Regions from separate parts of the Streptomyces sp. NPDC085944 genome, predicted to be linked through region 2. Evidence: riboswitches for the same ligand, from Rfam matches in the RefSeq annotation. Region 2 holds a riboswitch; the other holds the start of a gene.
The links. A riboswitch is a leader RNA that binds a small molecule or an ion and turns the genes downstream of it on or off. The one in region 2 is predicted to bind S-adenosylmethionine.
Positions count from the first base shown of each region.

Region 1: it holds a riboswitch for S-adenosylmethionine, as region 2 does, so the genes downstream of both, AB0P07_RS15540 (aminotransferase class V-fold PLP-dependent enzyme) here and thrC (threonine synthase) in region 2, are expected to answer to the same signal.

Region 1 is NZ_JBFBJX010000007.1:28,396-35,376, forward strand. It holds gene AB0P07_RS15525 (Rieske 2Fe-2S domain-containing protein) at 1-792, shown strand, start outside; gene AB0P07_RS15530 (cytochrome bc complex cytochrome b subunit) at 789-2,426, shown strand; gene trpD (anthranilate phosphoribosyltransferase) at 2,569-3,633, shown strand; SAM riboswitch class IV at 3,723-3,839, shown strand; gene AB0P07_RS15540 (aminotransferase class V-fold PLP-dependent enzyme) at 4,072-5,460, shown strand; partial or broken gene AB0P07_RS15545 (glycerate kinase) at 5,403-6,101, opposite strand; partial or broken gene AB0P07_RS15550 (two-component sensor histidine kinase) at 6,097-6,360, opposite strand; gene AB0P07_RS15555 (small secreted hydrophilic protein) at 6,299-6,592, opposite strand; gene AB0P07_RS15560 (Lrp/AsnC ligand binding domain-containing protein) at 6,757-6,981, opposite strand, start outside.
Region 2 is NZ_JBFBJX010000021.1:35,168-42,148, reverse strand. It holds gene AB0P07_RS31460 (NADH:flavin oxidoreductase) at 1-525, opposite strand, end outside; gene groL (chaperonin GroEL) at 759-2,384, opposite strand; gene AB0P07_RS31450 (cold-shock protein) at 2,711-2,914, opposite strand; gene AB0P07_RS31445 (MoaD/ThiS family protein) at 3,321-3,596, opposite strand; gene thrC (threonine synthase) at 3,593-4,885, opposite strand; SAM riboswitch class I at 4,903-5,050, opposite strand; gene AB0P07_RS31435 (glucosyl-3-phosphoglycerate synthase) at 5,211-6,155, shown strand; gene AB0P07_RS31430 (hypothetical protein) at 6,164-6,877, opposite strand.

The DNA of each region.
Region 1 (6,981 bases), on a different contig from region 2:
ATCGGGCACATCAGCGCGATGAACTTCGCGCTGGGCCTGACACTGGGCGTGGCGCTGTTCACCATCGGCGCGGGCGCCGTCCACTGGGCGCGCACCCTGATGTCCGACGAGGAGGTCGCCGACGAGCGGCACCCGATCGAGGCCGACCCCGAGACCCGTGCGAAGGTCCACGCGGACTTCAAGCAGGGCGCCAAGGAGTCGGTGATCGGCCGGCGCAAGCTGATCCGCAACACGATGATGGGCGCGCTCACGCTGGTGCCGCTCTCCGGCGTCGTCCTGCTGCGCGACCTCGGTCCGCTGCCCGGGACGAAGCTCCGCCACACGCTGTGGTCCAAGGGCAAGCTGCTCGTCAACATGAACACCAACGAGCCGATGCGCCCGTCGGACATCGGGGTCGGTTCCCTCACCTTCGCCAAGCCCGAGGGCCTGGAGGAGCACGACCACGACTTCCAGAACGAGATCGCCAAGGCCGCCCTGATGATCATCCGGCTGGAGCCGGACTCCATCAAGGACAAGCGCGAGCTCGAGTGGTCGCACGAGGGCATCGTGGCGTACTCGAAGATCTGCACCCACGTCGGTTGCCCGATCTCCCTGTACGAGCAGCAGACGCACCACGCGCTCTGCCCCTGCCACCAGTCCACCTTCGACCTTGCCGACGGCGCCCGGGTCATCTTCGGTCCCGCCGGTCACCCGCTGCCGCAGCTGCGCATCGGTGTGAACGACGAGGGGTATCTCGAGGCGCTCAGCGACTTCGAGGAGCCCGTCGGTCCTGCATTCTGGGAGCGCGGATGAGTACTGCAGACAACGACGCACCCCGCTCTCGCGGGAAGGCACCGGCCGGCGAACGCGTCGCCGACTGGGCCGACGGCCGGCTGGGGATCTACTCCCTGGCCAAGGCCAACATGCGCAAGATCTTCCCCGACCACTGGTCGTTCATGCTGGGTGAGGTCTGCCTCTACAGCTTCATCATCATCATCCTCACGGGTGTGTACCTGACGCTGTTCTTCCACCCGTCGATGAACGAGGTCACGTACCACGGCTCGTACGTCCCGATGCAGGGACAGCTGATGAGCGAGGCGTACAAGTCGACGCTCGACATCAGTTTCGACGTGCGCGGCGGTCTGCTGATCCGGCAGATCCACCACTGGGCGGCGATCATCTTCCTCGCCGGCATGTTCGTGCACATGATGCGCGTCTTCTTCACCGGCGCGTTCCGCAAGCCGCGCGAGATCAACTGGCTGTTCGGCTTCCTGCTGTTCGTCCTCGGCATGTTCACCGGTTTCACCGGCTACTCGCTCCCGGACGACCTGCTCTCCGGCACCGGTGTCCGCTTCACCCAGGGCGCGATCCTGTCCGTGCCGATCGTCGGCACGTACATCTCGATGTTCCTGTTCGGCGGAGAGTTCCCCGGGACCGACTTCGTCGCCCGGTTCTACTCGATCCACATCCTGCTGCTGCCGGGCATCATGCTCGGGCTCGTGGTCGGCCACCTGATCCTGGTCTTCTACCACAAGCACACGCAGTTCGCGGGTCCCGGCAAGACCAACAAGAACGTCGTCGGCATGCCGCTGCTGCCGGTGTACATGGCGAAGGCGGGAGGCTTCTTCTTCCTGGTCTTCGGTGTCATCGCGGTGGTCGCCGGCATCGCCTCGGTCAACCCGATCTGGAGCATCGGCCCCTACCGCCCGGACCAGGTGTCGACCGGCGCCCAGCCCGACTGGTACATGGGCTTCGCCGAGGGACTGGTCCGCGCCATGCCGGGCTGGGAGATCAACCTCTGGGGTCACACACTGGTCCTCGGCGTGTTCATCCCACTGGTGATCTTCGGAATCTTCCTGGCGCTCATCGCCCTCTACCCGTTCATCGAGTCGTGGGTGACCGGGGACAAGCGCGAGCACCACATCCTGGACCGGCCGCGCAACGCCCCGACCCGTACTGCCTTCGGCGTCGCCTGGGTCACCGCGTACATGATCATGCTGATCGGTGGTGGCAACGACATCGTCGCCACGCACTTCCACCTGTCGATCAACGCGGTCACCTGGTTCGTGCGGATCGGGTTCTTCGTCGGACCGGTCATCGCGTTCGTCGTCACCAAGCGGATCTGCCTCGGCCTCCAGCGCCGGGACAAGGACAAGGTGCTGCACGGCCGCGAGTCGGGCATCATCAAGCGCCTGCCGCACGGTGAGTTCATCGAGGTGCACGAGCCGCTCAGCCAGGGCGCGCTGCACACGCTCACGGCGCACGAGCAGTACAAGCCGGCCGAGATCGGCCCCACGGTCGACGAGAACGGCGTCGAGCGCAAGGTCAAGGGCAGCGAGAAGCTCCGCGCCAAGCTCAGCGAGGCCTACTACGGCGAGGAGTCGCAGATTCCGAAGCCGACCGTCGAGGAGTACAAGGAGATCACGAGCGGCCACGGCCACCACTGACCCTCCAGCGTCGCCACACCACGATCGAAGGGCCCCGTCCGTTCCGCGGACGGGGCCCTTCGACCGTGTCCGGGCTGGATAGGGTGGAAGCGCAATCTCCCGTCCACGACTTTCCCCACGACACACGATGCAGGAGCGGCTCATGAGCGCTGTGACCCCCGCTGGAGGCGACACCGCGGCGGGCCGCTCCTGGCCCGCCCTGCTGAACGGACTGCTGGACGGCCGCGACCTGTCCGCGGACGACACCGCCTGGGCACTGGACGTGATCATGCGCGGCGAGGCGACCGACGCGCAGATCGCCGCCTTCGCGGTCGGCCTGCGGTACAAGGGGGAGACGGTCGAGGAGATCTCCGGCCTCGTCCGCACCATGTACGAGCACGCCAACGTGATCGAGGTGCCGGGGGAGACCGTCGACATCGTCGGCACCGGCGGCGACGGCGCCAAGACGGTCAACATCTCCACCATGTCCGCGATCGTCGTGGCCGGCACGGGTGCGAAGGTCGTCAAGCACGGCAACCGGGCCGCCTCCTCCGCGTCCGGTGCCTCCGACGTTCTGGAGAAGCTCGGGGTCAACCTGGAGCTGACGCCGAAGCGCGTGGCCGAGGTCGCCGAGGAGGCCGGCATCACCTTCTGCTTCGCGGTGAAGTTCCACCCGGCGCTGCGCCATGTGGCGGCGGCCCGCGGCCAGCTCGGCATTCGCACGGTGTTCAACTTCCTGGGCCCGCTGACCAATCCGGCCCGGGTGAAGGCCCAGGCGATCGGCGTCGCCCACGCCCGGATGGCACCGATCATCGCCGGCGTCTTCGCCGAGCGCGGCAACTCCTCCCTGGTCTTCCGCGGCGACGACGGCCTCGACGAGCTGACCACGACCGCCACCTCCCGGGTCTGGATCGTGCGCGACGGCCAGGTGACCGAGGAAACCTTCGACCCGCGCGACGTCGGCGTCGAGCTGGTGCCGGTCGAGGCGCTGCGCGGCGCCGACGCCTCCTACAACGCCGACGTCGCCCGCCGGCTGCTGGCCGGCGAGACGGGCCCCGTACGGGACGCGGTGCTGCTGAACTCGGCGGCGGCCCTGGTGGCCCTGGAGCCGGGTGCGGGACCGCTGGCCGAACAGATCCGGGCCGGGATGGACCGGGCCGCGGAGTCGATCGACTCGGGCGCGGCCAGGCGCGCCCTGGAGCGCTGGGTGGCGGCGACCCACGCGTAGTCGCCTCCTTGGCCCCCGCGTGTGACGTGCGTCCCGCGATCCGGACTCGGGTTGCGGGACGCCGATCACTTCCCCTAGGTTTTTCGACAGGTCATGAGTGACAGTCATGAGGCCCCGGCCGACTGTCCGGCAACCCTCCGTCCGTGGCGGGGTGCCCCGGGTGAAGACCAGGTCGTGGACAGCAAGGTCCACGGCAAGCGCGGACCCCTCGCGAAACCAGGGGTCCTGGGTCGTCCGAGGGAGTCTTCCGTGAACCGGCGAATGCGATAGGGCCTGTCCTTCGGACCGGCCCGACGCCCCCGAAGCGGTGCGTTCATGCCCCCGCGGCCCCGGCCGGGCCGAAGGAACAGGCCCTCGGCCGCAGAGCCCCGCCTCCGCACACACCCTTCTTGTCTTTCACAGCGCCCTGCCGCGCGCTGGTTCTCACGGGAGTCCGTCATGTCCGCAGCCGCCCCCGCCTCCGTCACCGCTGCCTCCGCCGTCGCCGCCCCGCTGCCCGTCCTCGGCCGGGACGTCACCGTCCCGCTGGTCACCGGCGGGGAGGTCACCTACGCCGCGCTCGACTACGCCGCCAGCGCGCCCGCGCTCCAGCGGGTCTGGGACGACGTCGCCGCCTACGCCCCGTACTACGGCAGCGTCCACCGGGGCGCCGGGTACCTGTCGCAGCTGTCGACCGACCTGTTCGAGAACGCCCGCCGGACCGTGGCCGACTTCCTCGGCTGCCGGGACGACGACCAGGTGGTGTTCACCCGGTCCACCACCGACTCCCTCAACCTGCTCGCCGCCGCGCTGCCCGCCGGGAGCCGGGTCTTCGTCTTCGAGACCGAGCACCACGCCTCGCTGCTGCCCTGGCGCGAGGCCGACGTGACGTACCTGGACGCCCCGCGCACCCCCGCGCAGGCCGTCGAGACGCTGGAGCGGGCCCTGGCCGCCCGCGAGCCGTACGGGCCCGCCCTGGTCTGCGTGACCGGTGCCTCCAACGTCACCGGCGAGCTGTGGCCGGTGCGCGAACTGGCCGCCGCCGCGCACGCGCACGGCGCCCGGATCGTGCTGGACGCCGCCCAGCTCGCCCCGCACCACCCGGTGTCGGTGACCGACCTGGACGTCGACTGGGTCGCCTTCTCCGGGCACAAGCTGTACGCCCCCTTCGGCTCCGGTGTGCTGGCCGGGCGGGCCGACTGGCTGCGCGAGGCCGAGCCGTACCTCGCCGGCGGCGGCGCCAGCCGCACGGTGAGCCGGCGTGCCGACGGCGGCGTGGACGTCCAGTGGCACGACAGCGCCGCCCGGCACGAGGCCGGGTCGCCCAACGTCATCGGTGCCTACGCGATCGCCTCCGCCTGCAAGGCGCTCACCGAGGCCGGCTTCGACACGCTGGTCGCCCGCGAGGAGTACCTGATCCGCAAGGTGCGCGAGGGCCTCGCCGACGTCCCAGAGGTCCGTGTCCTCTCGCTCTTCGGCGACGACGCGCCGCGTGTCGGGGTGCTCTCCTTCGTCGTCGAGGGCTGGAACAGCTCGCACTTCGCCGCGGCCCTCTCGGCCGAGTACGGCATCGGCGTGCGCGACGGCCTCTTCTGCGCCCACCCGCTGCTGCGCACCCTGCTCGGCAGCGACCCGCAGGCGCAGGGCGAGTGCGGCGCCCCCGAGGCGGCACCCGGGGAGAAGTCCCTCAACGCCGTCCGCGTGAGCTTCGGCGCGGGCACTGCGGACGAGCACGTCGAGCGGTTCGTGAACGCCGTCAAGGAGCTGGTGAGCGACGGCGCCCGGTGGAACTACCGCACCGAGGACGGCCGTTGCGTGCCCGACACCGGCTCGGCCGTCGACGCCTGAGCGGGCGGACCCGCCAGGCCCGCTCGATCCGCCCGACCCGGCAACCGCGAGCCCAGCAGGATCTTCCGCAGCGCCCGTTCCGTGGCGTCCGTCAGGAGTTCCGAGGCCCGCAGCAGCGCGTCCGCGAGGGCCATCGGCGCGGGCAGGACGCCGTGGCAGGCGTCCACCCCCGGCACGTCGTGCGCACCCTCGCCGAGCGTGCCGGCCAGGGCGAGGACGGGACGGCCGTACAGGGTGGCGCGGCGGGCCACCTCGGCCGGGACCTTGCCGCGCGGCGTCTGGTGGTCCAGCGCGCCCTCCGCGGTCAGGACCAGGTCGGCGCGGGCGAGCCGGACGTCCAGGTCGAGATGGTCGAGCAGCACGTCGAAGCGGGGCAGCAGCCGGGCCCCGACCGCGGCGAGTCCCGCGCCGGGACCGTCGGAGGCGCCGGTGCACAGGTCGGTGCCGACGACGCCGAGGTCGCGGACGACGACGCGCGCCCGGTTCTCCAGGCCGGTCGACAACTCCTCGACCTGTGCGGGCGTCGCCCCCTTCTGCGGTCCGAACACCCGGGCCACGCCGCGCTCTTCGCACAGCACGTTGAACGGGTCGCAGGCGACGAGCAGTTCGGTGTCCTTCAGCCGGGCGTCCAGGCCGGCCGGTCTCCGGGTCGAAGCCCTGTTCCTCGAAGTCGGCGAACTCGCCGGCCTCCTGGGCGAGCAGGCCGCTGATCCGCTGGTCGGTGTCGCGCAGCAGGATCGAACGGGTGGTCGTCGCGACCGGGGCCAGCGCGACGGCCGTCACGAGCAGCAGCCACAGCAGGATACGGACCCGGGCCGAGATCCGGCGGCGCTCGCGCTCACCCGTCGCCGGATCCGTCCCCGGGTCCGTCGTCGGCGTCGCCGCCCCGGTCGTCGTCATCGTCGTCGTCCGAAGGGCCGTCGGTGACCGGCGGCCGCGTCACCACCTGGGCGCTGGGCGTCGGCTCGGGCGAGGAGGTCGGATTCGGGCCGAGGGAGCCGCTCTCCAGCTCCACCTTGGCCGGGGCCCGGGGCTCCTGCGGGCTGTCGGTCAGGGCGAAACTGGGCGCGGCGATGCCGAGGGGAATCAGGACGACGGCCGCGAGGGCCGCCATGCGGCGGGAGAAGACCATGCGGTGGATTCTGCGCGAGGTTTTCGGCGGGCCGGATGAGCCCTGGATGAAGGCCCCTTCATGTCCATCGGCGGATTGCTGCGGGTCCGCTGTGGCTGGTCGCGCAGTTCCCCGCGCCCCTTGGGGCGCGCCCCCCTCCGGGGCGCTTCCCACTCGCCGGCGTCTCAGTTGTCCAGGCCGATGGCGAAGGCCGCTTCCAGGTCGTGCTGGGAGTAGGTGCGGAAGGCCACGTGGGTGTCCGTGCCCTCCACGCCCGGGATCTTGCTGATGCGGCCGGGGATGACCTCGGCCAGGTCCTCGTGCCGGCTCACCCGCACCATGGCGATCAGGTCGTAGGTGCCGGTGACGGAGAAGACCTCGCTGACGCTCTCCAGCGCGGCGATCTGCTC
Region 2 (6,981 bases):
GTCGAAGCCGATGCGCTCGGCGGCCGCGGCGGCCTCGGCGAAGGCGCCGACGACGTCGTCCAGGTCGCGCTGGGTCATCGCGGTGCCGGTGGGCTCGTCCTCGCCGATGCGCAGGCCGGACGGGCCGACGGCGGGGGCGTCCGGGAAGGGCTGGTCCCCGGCCTTGCGGACCATGCCGATGTGCCACAGCTGCGGCACGATGGTGCCGCCCGCCGCGTGCACCGCCTCGGCGACCTTCGCCCACCCGGCGAGCTGCTCCTCGCCGTGGAAACGCGGCACGCGGTCGCTCTGCCCGGCGGACTCGTGCCCGACGTAGGTGCCCTCGGTGACGATCAGGCCGACCCCGGCGGCGGCGCGGCGCGCGTAGTACGAGACCACGTCCTCGCCGGGGATGCCGCCCGGGGAGAACATGCGGGTCATCGGCGCCATCGCGATGCGGTTCGGCACGGTCAGGCCGTTGATCGTGGCGGGGCGGGCGAGGAGCTGGGCGGCGCGGGAGGCTGCCTCGGTGGGGGTGGCGGTCACTTACGGACTCCCTGGAGTAGGTACCGGGTGGTATGTGCGCACGCATTCATCGCACTCCTCGGTGAACGGCCCGGTCCGGCCCGTGCATTCCGTCCGCGGCCGCCGATCCGCCGTGACCCGGGACACATACGGCGGCCGGCCCAGAACGCGGAAAAGCCCGAGGGCGGCACCCCCCTCTCGGGGAGTGCCGCCCTCGGTCCGTGCAGGACGGTCGATCAACCGGAACCGGTCGATCAGAAGTCCATGTCACCGCCCGGCATGCCGCCCGGGGCGCCCGCCGGAGCGGCCTTCTCCGGCTTGTCGGCGATGACGGCCTCGGTGGTGAGGAACAGCGCGGCGATGGAGGCGGCGTTCTGCAGGGCAGAGCGGGTCACCTTCGCCGGGTCGATGATGCCCTCGGCGATCATGTCGACGTACTCGCCGGAAGCGGCGTTCAGGCCGTGGCCGACGGTCAGGTTGCGGACCTTCTCCACGACGACGCCACCCTCGAGACCGCCGTTGACGGCGATCTGCTTCAGCGGGGCCTCCAGGGCGAGCTTCACGGCGTTGGCGCCGGTCGCCTCGTCACCCGTCAGCTCCAGCTTCTCGAAGACCTGGGAGGCCTGGAGCAGGGCCACGCCACCACCGGCGACGATGCCCTCCTCGACGGCCGCCTTCGCGTTGCGGACGGCGTCCTCGATGCGGTGCTTGCGCTCCTTGAGCTCGACCTCGGTGGCGGCACCGGCCTTGATGACGGCCACGCCGCCGGCCAGCTTCGCCAGGCGCTCCTGGAGCTTCTCGCGGTCGTAGTCCGAGTCGCTGTTCTCGATCTCGGCGCGGATCTGGTTGACGCGGCCCTGGACCTGGTCGGCCGAGCCGGCGCCGTCCACGATCGTGGTCTCGTCCTTGGTGATGACGACCTTGCGCGCGCTGCCCAGCAGGTCCAGCGTGGCGTTCTCCAGCTTGAGGCCGACCTCCTCGGAGATGACCTCGCCGCCGGTGAGGATGGCGATGTCGCCGAGCATGGCCTTGCGGCGGTCGCCGAAGCCCGGGGCCTTGACGGCGACGGACTTGAAGGTGCCGCGGATCTTGTTGACGACCAGGGTCGACAGGGCCTCGCCCTCGACGTCCTCGGCGATGATCAGCAGCGGCTTGCCCGACTGCATGACCTTCTCCAGGAGCGGCAGCAGGTCCTTGACGTTGCCGATCTTGGAGTTGGCGATCAGGATGTACGGGTCGTCGAGCGACGCCTCCATACGCTCCATGTCGGTGGCGAAGTACGCCGAGATGTAGCCCTTGTCGAAGCGCATACCCTCGGTGAGCTCCAGCTCCAGACCGAAGGTCTGGGACTCCTCGACGGTGATGACGCCTTCCTTGCCGACCTTGTCCATGGCCTCGGCGATGAGCTCGCCGATCTGGGTGTCGGCGGCGGAGATGGAGGCCGTGGAGGCGATCTGCTCCTTGGTCTCGACATCCTTGGCCTGCTCGAGCAGGGCGGCGGAGACGGCCTCGACGGCCTTCTCGATGCCGCGCTTGAGGGCCATCGGGTTGGCGCCGGCCGCGACGTTGCGCAGGCCTTCCTTGACCAGGGCCTGGGCGAGGACGGTCGCGGTGGTCGTACCGTCACCGGCGACGTCGTCCGTCTTCTTGGCGACTTCCTTGACCAGCTCGGCGCCGATCTTCTCGTACGGGTCCTCGAGCTCGATCTCCTTGGCGATGGAGACACCATCGTTGGTGATCGTGGGGGCGCCCCACTTCTTCTCGAGGACGACGTTGCGGCCCTTGGGGCCGAGCGTCACCTTGACGGCGTCCGCGAGCTGGTTCATGCCGCGCTCGAGGCCGCGCCGCGCCTCCTCGTCGAACGCGATGATCTTGGCCATGTGAAGTGGTCCCTCCAGGACTGGGGGTGATTCCTTCGGACCGCGCCCGCGCCCGCGACGGACGGCTCGCCGGCCTTGTGGTTCCTTCCCCACCCGGCCCGCGGGCCTCACCGACCCGGTCCTTCGTTGTCACTCTCACCTTCAGAGTGCTAACGCAATGATTAGCACTCGGCATGGTCGAGTGCAAGCGCCTCTCGGGGATCGGGCCACGCGGTCAGCCACCCGCGAACAAGGGGACGGCCCGCGTCCGGGCAGGCCGAAGGGCCCGTACCCCTCGAGGTACGGGCCCTTCGGACGAAGACCGGGTGCTGCGCCGGCCGCGCGTCTCAGGCGCTGAGGCGAACCATGTCGGCCTGCGGGCCCTTCTGACCCTGCGAGATCTCGAACTCGACCCGCTGGCCTTCTTCGAGGGTGCGGTAGCCGTCCATCTGAATCGCGCTGTAGTGGACGAAAACATCCGCACCACCGTCGACCGCGATGAAGCCGTACCCCTTCTCCGCGTTGAACCACTTGACGGTGCCCTGAGCCATGCCTAACTCCCCTATTACTGGCCCTTGCACAGATCCGCACTTCGCGGACCCGGGTCAGACCTCGCCCCCCACGACTGGGGGCGTGCGCCGGAACGCGTCGACCGCGGCTGAATGTATCTGTCCAACTGCCGTCTGCAACAGGTCAATCGGACGAGAAATCTGGACGCGCCCGGTCCGGAATGTAGCGAGAATTCGCCTGAATACGGGTCAAGTCGGGGCACGCAAAGGGAACAAAAGCCGCAGAAAGGGCCCGTACTTTGGCTGCTTCTTGTCGGGCGGGCGGCAGGAATTAACGGTTCCCGTTGTGCCGATCGGGAGCGCGTTCCCCAACTCTACCGCGCTCAATCACATGGAATTGCCCCCTCCGTTTCTCTCACGGAGAGGGCAATGCGCGCTACGACCCGTATCAGCCGCCGGCGACCGCCGGGATGATCGAGACGCCCGCGCCGTCCGGCGTCGAGGTCTCAAGACCCTGCTCGAAGCGGACGTCGTCGTCGTTGACGTAGACGTTGACGAAGCGGCGCAGCTTGCCCTGGTCGTCCAGGACGCGGGCGGCGATGCCGGTGTGGTTCTTCTCCAGGTCGGAGATGACCTCACCGAGGTTGGCCCCCTCGGCGCTGACCTCGGCCTTGCCGCCGGTGTAGGTGCGCAGGATGGTCGGGATACGAACGGTCACGCTCATGCGAGGCCAGCCTCTCGGAAGGAGTCCAGGTTGGGACGGATCGTGGCGGTGAGGCCGGTGCCGGCCACCGCGTCGAGGGTCTTGAGGCCGTCGCCGGTGTTCAGGACGACGGTGGTGAGCGACGGGTCGAGCACGCCGTCCTCGATCAGCTTCTTCGTGACGCCGACCGTCACGCCGCCCGCCGTCTCGGCGAAGATGCCCTCCGTGCGGGCGAGCAGCTTGATCGCGTCCACGACCTGCTCGTCGGTCACGTCCTCCACGGCACCGCCGGTGCGACGGGCGATGTCGAGGACGTAGGGGCCGTCGGCCGGGTTGCCGATGGCCAGCGACTTGGCGATGGTGTTCGGCTTCTGCGGGCGCACCACGTCGTGACCGGCCTTGAACGCCGTGGAGACCGGCGAGCAGCCCTCGGCCTGCGCACCGAAGATCTTGTACGGCTTGTCCTCGACCAGACCGAGTTGGACCAGCTCCTTGAGCCCCTTGTCGATCTTCGTCAGCTGGGAGCCGGACGCGATCGGCACGACGAGCTGGTCGGGCAGCTCCCAGCCGAGCTGCTCGCAGATCTCGTACGCGAGGGTCTTGGAGCCCTCGGCGTAGTAGGGGCGCAGGTTGACGTTGACGAAGCCCCAGCCCTCGCCGGCCGGGTCGCCGATCAGCTCGGAGCAGAAGCGGTTCACGTCGTCGTAGTTGCCCTCGATGCCGACGAGCTCACCGCCGTAGACGGCGGCCATGACGACCTTGCCCTGCTCCAGGTCGTGCGGGATGAACACGCAGGAGCGGAAACCGGCCCGGGCGGCGGCGGCGCCGACGGCACCGGCGAGGTTGCCGGTGGAGGAGCAGGACAGGGTGGTGAAGCCGAAGGCGCGGGCGGCCTCCAGGGCCTGGGCGACGACGCGGTCCTTGAAGGAGTGCGTGGGGTTGCCGGAGTCGTCCTTGACGTACAGGCCGCCGGTGACGCCCAGCTCGCGGGCGAGGTTGTCGGCCTTGACGAGCTTGGTCCAGCCGGGGTTGATGTTCGGCTTGGTCGCGACGTCGGCCGGGACGGGCAGCAGGGGGGCGTAGCGCCAGATGTTCGCGGGGCCCGCTTCGATGCGCCCCCGCAGTTCCTCGGTGTCGTAGTCCGAGAAGTCGTAGGCGATCTCGAGGGGGCCGAAACACTCCTCGCAGGCGAACACCGGTCCGAGCGGGACCCTGTGGCCGCACTCCCGGCAGCTCAGGGCGGCGGCGGGGCCGAGGTCGACCGCGGAGGTCGTGGTGTTCGTGGCGGTTTCGGCAGTCTGCACAGCCATGGAGGCGAGGCCCTTTCTCCTCATCTTCCTCACGACGCATCTCGCCGTGAGACGGATTTGGCACCTTCCCTAGCCGGGAGCCTCGCCACGTCCGTGTGACAAGAGCCGGCTGGAGGGTTGCCGGGGCTTCATCGGGCCGTATCCCTCTGCCCCTCTGGATGAGCGGTATGAAGTTGTTCTTCGCTGGTGCGCGGCGACCCCGGCATGCGGTGGTCCCACGCGTTGTTCAAGACTGTAACCGAAGGCCACCACCGTTGAGACAGTCGTCCGTACCGCGAGATGGATCACAACGGATCACCACGGACCACGAAGGAGACCACCGGACGTGCTGGAAGAAGTCGAGCGCTGGCTGAGCGCACGCTCCTGGTCCGCCGGGGACCGGACCGTCCGGCAGCTCCTGTCCGCCAAGCACGCCACCGGGCAGTCGGTCAGCGTGGTGCTCCCCGCGCTGGACGAGGAGGCGACGGTCGGCGACATCGTCACGGTGATCCGGCGGGAGCTGGTGCTGCGGGTGCCGCTGGTCGACGAGGTCGTGGTCGTGGACTCCGGGTCGAGCGACCGTACGGCCGAGGTGGCCGCGGCGGCCGGCGCGCGCGTCGTGCACCGGGACGCGATCCTCCCCCGCATCCCCGCCGTGCCCGGCAAGGGCGAGGTGCTGTGGCGGTCGCTGCTGGTCACCGGCGGGGACATCGTCTGCTTCGTCGACGCCGACCTGCGCGAGTTCTCCGCCGACTTCGTCTCCGGGATCGTGGGCCCGCTGCTGACCGATCCGGACGTGCACCTGGTCAAGGCCATGTACGACCGTCCGCTCGGCGCAGCCCCGGGGCAGGGCGGCCGGGTCACCGAGCTGATGGCCCGCCCGCTGCTCAACATGCACTGGCCGCAGCTGGCCGGGTTCGTCCAGCCGCTGGGCGGCGAGTACGCGGCCCGCCGCTCCCTGCTGGAACGGCTCCCCTTCCCGGTCGGCTACGGCGTCGAGCTCGGCATGCTGGTCGACGCCCTGCACCTGGTGGGCCTGGACGCGCTCGCGCAGGTCGACGTCGGGGTCCGCGTCCACCGCCACCAGGACGGGCGGGCGCTGGGCCGGATGGCCGCCGCGATCTACCGCACCGCCCAGCTCCGGCTGGCCCGCGGCCACCTGGTCCGGCCGACGCTCACCCAGTTCGAGCGGGGCGTCGACGGCTTCGAGCCGCGCACCTACGCCGTGGACACCGAGGAACGGCCCCCGATGGCGGAGATCGCGGAGTACGCGGCCCGGAAGGTGGCCTGAACCCCGCCTCAGCCGGGGACGCCGTCCGACCAGCGCCACCTGCCGCCGGAGTCCTGCTCACAGGTCAGGTACTCGCCGCCGCGGCCGTGGGTGCTCAGGCCCCGGTGCTTCGTCGCGCAGAACTGGCCGTCGGCGTAGCAGTTGCCGGCCGGGCTCGTCAGCTCGCAGACACCGGTGCCGCCCCCGGTTCCACCGCCCCCGCTCGTGCCGCCGGTGCCGTCGGCCCGGGTCTTCGACGGCTTCGGGGTCGGCTTCGGCGTGTGCAGCAGGCGCCCGGCGCAGTCGCGGCCGTCGCGGGGGACGGTGAAGGTCACGGTGCCGGAGCCGCCGCTCTGCGCGCAGACCTTCTCGTCGAGACCCCAGGAGGAGGCCGGCTGCCCGGTGCCCTGGAGGAGCACGGTGTAGTCGACGTGCGCTCCCTTGGCGGCGAGGACGGCCGCCCTCATGGTGCGGCCGGTGAAGTCCGACAGCGTGGCGGCGGTCGGGGTGAAAGCCGGTGTCGGCGGCTGAGGGCTGGGAGACGCCTCGGGGGGCGGGCTGCTGCTCGGCGTAGCGGTGGCGGTCGCGGTGGCCGCCGTGGCTGTCCCCGCCGCCTTCGTACTCGCGCCGTCGCCGCCGTCGCCGCCGCAGCCCGCCAGGGCCAGCGCGCAGGCCGCGATCAGCGCCGCCGTGCCGGCGAGTCCGCCCCTGCGCGGGTGTCGCGTACGTATGCGTATGGGCATGGTTCGCCCGCCCCCCCAAGAAGTTGAAATGTTCACCGCACATCCTCAACCTGTTCACAGTTTCCACACAAGACGCGTGACCGAATCGCCGCCGACGTGACACC